DNA from 2 places in the Pseudomonas anuradhapurensis genome. Region 2 is predicted to be linked to the other one. Evidence: riboswitches for the same ligand, from Rfam matches in the RefSeq annotation. Region 2 holds a riboswitch; the other holds the start of a gene.
The links. A riboswitch is a leader RNA that binds a small molecule or an ion and turns the genes downstream of it on or off. The one in region 2 is predicted to bind cobalamin.

Region 1: linked by a shared signal. The riboswitch ahead of cobO (cob(I)yrinic acid a,c-diamide adenosyltransferase) and the one ahead of cobW (cobalamin biosynthesis protein CobW) in region 2 are both predicted to bind cobalamin.

The regions. Positions count from the first base shown of each region.
Region 1 covers NZ_CP077097.1:1,376,074-1,378,271, forward strand. Annotated here, with positions in the region: gene HU763_RS06300 (hypothetical protein) at 28-606, opposite strand; cobalamin riboswitch at 774-993, shown strand; gene cobO (cob(I)yrinic acid a,c-diamide adenosyltransferase) at 1,114-1,725, shown strand; gene HU763_RS06310 (cobyrinic acid a,c-diamide synthase CobB) at 1,722-2,198, shown strand, end outside.
Region 2 covers NZ_CP077097.1:2,832,013-2,834,210, reverse strand. Annotated here, with positions in the region: gene HU763_RS13130 (branched-chain amino acid aminotransferase) at 1-687, opposite strand, end outside; cobalamin riboswitch at 839-1,051, shown strand; gene cobW (cobalamin biosynthesis protein CobW) at 1,152-2,198, shown strand, end outside.

The sequences.
Region 1 (2,198 bases), 1.5 Mb from region 2:
CTGCTTTCCGGCTGAGATCAGTACAGATCAAACCTGCTTGATCAGCAGCGCTACACCCGGAAAATACTGCCCCAGATCGTTATGCAGCTTGCGCAAGGCATACGGGAAGTACCAGGCAATCGCGCAAGCGGTGTGTTTCTGCAAGTCGTCGACCAAGTCCTGCAGTTCCTCCGGGCTGGCATGCTGGCCAGCCTTCCATGGGCTGACGAAGAGCGCCCCAGCCCTCAACTGACTGGGGCCGGCTACCTGGTGGGCAACAGCGGCGGTCTGCTGCAGGGGCCCCGCCATGTCCAGCCGGGCAATTTTTGGCCAGCGCTGGCTGACACTGAGGTACAACGCTTCGTCGGCACCGCGGATCAACAGGTCGCAGCGCCCTTCGAATTCCCCTTCATCACGCTGCTTCTTCCCCGCAAACTGCTGCAGCGCCGCCAGCTCGGCCTGCCAAGCCGCCGCGGCCAACAACCCGGCATTTGCCGCTGCGCCATGCCAGTGCGGCGCTTCGGCATCACCGGCAAACTGGTTGAAACGGTCAATGCAGTCAACCCAGCGCTCCAGCACAGGGCTTAGAAACTCAAGGCGCGGGTTTCTGATGATCTGGCCTCGCATGCGGCACTCTCCTGTTGTTGTTGTAATCGCATTTGGCTACAAATGATGGCTATGTGATATCACTGTGTGCAGTACAGCACAACCCGATGAATTGGCCATTACCGGGGCGGTACCTGTTCGCCTGCAAAGCAGCCCGCTTCGATTGACGCTCCTGATACAACCCACTAACCTTCGCGCGTGTTTCAGGTGTCCTGCCAGCGCTGTCTGGGCAGGGTGAAACTGGGAAGCCGGTGGGCGCCAGCAAGGTGCGAGTCCGGCGCTGCCCCCGCAACGGTAGGTGAGACGCGGCCGCGCAGGGCCACTGGGTGCCAGCATCCGGGAAGGCGCGCTGGCCTGGGCCGAGGCCCGCTCACAAGCCCGGAGACCGGCCTGATACTGCCAACGGCATCACGGAGGGTGATGCGCGGTGCACCGTGGCTGACGGCCATGGCTCCTGCGCGTTCTCCGTTTGCCCGCCTATTACCTGTCGCCGCGCGTTGCCGGGGTGCCAGCCAGCGGAGAACCCTGATGAGCGAGACTACCGAACGCGACGAACGCCACCTGGCGCGCATGCAGCGCAAGAAAGCGATCATCGACGAACGTATCGCCAATTCCCCCAACGAATGCGGCCTGCTGCTGGTGCTGACCGGCAATGGCAAGGGCAAGAGCAGCTCGGCCTTCGGCATGCTCGCGCGCGCCCTGGGCCATGGCATGCAGTGCGGTGTGGTGCAGTTCATCAAGGGCCGCAACAGCACCGGCGAAGAGCTGTTCTTCCGGCGCTTTCCGGAGCAGGTGCGTTACCACGTGATGGGCGAGGGCTTTACCTGGGAAACCCAGGACCGCCAACGCGACATTGCCGCCGCCGAAGCAGCCTGGGCCGTGTCGCGTCAGTTGCTGCAGGACCCGGGCGTACAGTTCGTGGTGCTGGATGAGCTGAACATCGCCCTCAAGCATGGCTACCTCGACCTTGACCAGGTGCTGGCCGACATCCAGGCGCGCCCGCCGATGCAGCATGTGATCGTGACTGGCCGCGCCGCCAAACCGGAAATGATCGAACTGGCCGACACCGTGACCGAGATGGGCATGCTCAAGCACGCGTTCCAGGCCGGTATCCGCGCACAGAAGGGCGTCGAACTGTGAGCCAGCCCCGTCATTGCCCCGCCGTATTGATCGCGGCACCGGCCTCCGGCCAGGGCAAGACCACCGTCACCGCCGCCCTGGCCCGCCTGCACCGCAACCTCGGGCGCAAGGTGCGGGTGTTCAAGTGCGGGCCCGATTTCCTCGACCCGATGATCCTCGAACGGGCCAGCGGTGCGCCGGTCTACCAGCTGGATCTGTGGATGATCGGTGCCGAGGAAAGTCGCCGTTTGTTGTGGGAGGCAGCCGCCGAGGCCGACCTGATTCTCATCGAAGGGGTGATGGGGCTGTTCGACGGTACCCCGTCCAGCGCCGACCTGGCCCGTCACTTCGGTGTCCCGGTGCTGGCGGTGATCGACGGCACGGCCATGGCCCAGACCTTCGGTGCCCTGGCCCTGGGCCTGGCACGCTACCAGGCCGATCTGCCATTCGCGGGTGTGCTGGCCAACCGGGTGGGCAGCCTGCGCCACGCACAA
Region 2 (2,198 bases):
CGAACCGACTTCCTCGATCTTGGTGTGGGTCAGCGGGTCGAGGTAGATCGCGTCGGCGAAATTGGCCTTCTTCGCTTCGGCACCCGGCTGCAGGCTGGCGGCGTAGTTGCCACCGACCTTGGCCGCGCCCGTGCCTTGCGGGGCCGCGCGGTCGAAGCTGGAAATCTGGAAGTTGTGCGGCTTCATGCCACCCTTGAAGTACGAGCCCACCGGGATGGCGAAGATCGAGAAGATGAACTCGGGGGCGGTGCGCACGCCAATGTTGTCACCGGTGCCGATCACGAACGGGCGCAGGTAGAGGGCGCCTTTGCCATGTGGCGGGACGAACTTCTCGTTGGCCTTGACCACTTGCTTGCACGCCTCGATGAACGCATCGGTCGGCACCTGCGGCATCAGCAGGCGGGCGCAGCTGCGTTGCATGCGTGCGGCGTTCTGGTCCGGGCGGAACAGGTTGATCGAACCGTCCTTGCAGCGGTAGGCCTTGAGGCCTTCGAAGCATTGCTGGCCGTAGTGCAGGGCCGTGGAGCCTTCACTGATGTGCAGCACGTTGTCTTCGGTCAGGGTGCCTTTGTCCCACTCGCCATTGCGCCATACGGACAGGTAGCGTTTGTCGGTCTTGATGTAGTCGAAACCCAGCTTGTCCCAATTAATGCTTTCGTTGCTCATGACACCCTCATTGTCTTGCAAGTGCCCAATCACTCGGGCTGCTGTTATATGCGCACCACGCCACCATAATACATCCGCGGCAGATCGGGAACGGCCAGTCACGAAACTCCCAGGCGCTGAACATATCGAGGCAAGCCCCAGCGGCAATGGTTGACCACCCGCCAACCACTGCGTAGCCTTGCCACTTCGAGGTTCTTCGGCCAGGCCGAAGCTAAGACGGGAACGCGGTACAAGCCGCGGCTGCCCCCGCAACTGTAAGCACCGACAACGGATCGACACAGCCACTGCGCCCGCGCGCGGGAAGGCGTCATCCCGCCAGCCTGCCGCATTGGCGAGCAACTGGAACGGTGCGAGCCAGGAGACCTGCCTCGGCACGTTTTCGACTTTCAACCGGGCGGGGTGATCCGGTGGCGAACAAGCCCGGCCGGCCTGGCCTGCGGCTGTCGTCCTGCATGCCCGCGCCAATCTGCCAAGGGCAATGCGACATGAAAACACTGGCCAAGCTCCCCGTCACCATCGTCACCGGCTTCCTCGGCTCGGGCAAGACCACCTTGCTGCGGCACATGCTCGACAACGCCCAGGGCCGCCGCATCGCGGTAATCGTCAACGAGTTCGGCGAACTGGGCATCGACGGTGAAATCCTCAAGCAGTGCAGCATCGGTTGCACCGAGGAAGAAGCCAGCGGTCGGGTCTACGAACTGGCCAACGGCTGCCTGTGCTGCACCGTGCAGGAAGAGTTCTTCCCGGTGATGCGCGAGTTGGTGGCACGCCGTGGCGACTTGGACCATATCCTCATCGAAACCAGCGGCCTGGCGCTGCCCAAACCGCTGGTGCAAGCCTTCCAGTGGCCGGAAATCCGCAATGCTTGCACAGTCGACGCGGTGATCACTGTGGTCGACAGCCCTGCGGTGGCCGCCGGCACCTTCGCCGCCTACCCGGACCAGGTCGATGCCCAGCGCAAGCTCGACCCCAACCTGGACCACGAGTCGCCACTGCACGAACTGTTCGCCGACCAGTTGGCCAGCGCCGACCTGGTGGTGCTGAACAAGGCCGACCTGATCGACGCCGAAGGCCTGGCCAAGGTCCGCACCGAGGTGGCCGAAGAACTGCCTCCGGCGGTCAAGGTTGTCGAGGCCAGCAGCGGCAAGCTGCCGCTGGAGGTGCTGCTGGGTGTGGGCGCCGAGTCCGAGGCGCACATCGATGGCCGCCGTACCCACCATGATTCCCACCATGACGGTGATGACCATGACGATCATGACCACGACGCCTTCGACTCCATCTCCATCGACCTGCCCGAAGCCGACGAAAGCCTGCTGCTCGATGCCCTGACCCAGCTGGTGGTGGAGTTCGGCATCCTGCGCGCCAAAGGCTTCGCTGCAATCCCCGGCAAACCGATGCGCCTGCTGGTGCAAGGCGTGGGTACCCGTTTCGACAAGCACTTCGACCGCGCCTGGCGCGCCGACGAGCCGCGCATCACCCGCCTGGTGCTGATTGGCCAGGACCTCGACGCCGCCCAGCTGGAAGCGCGCCTG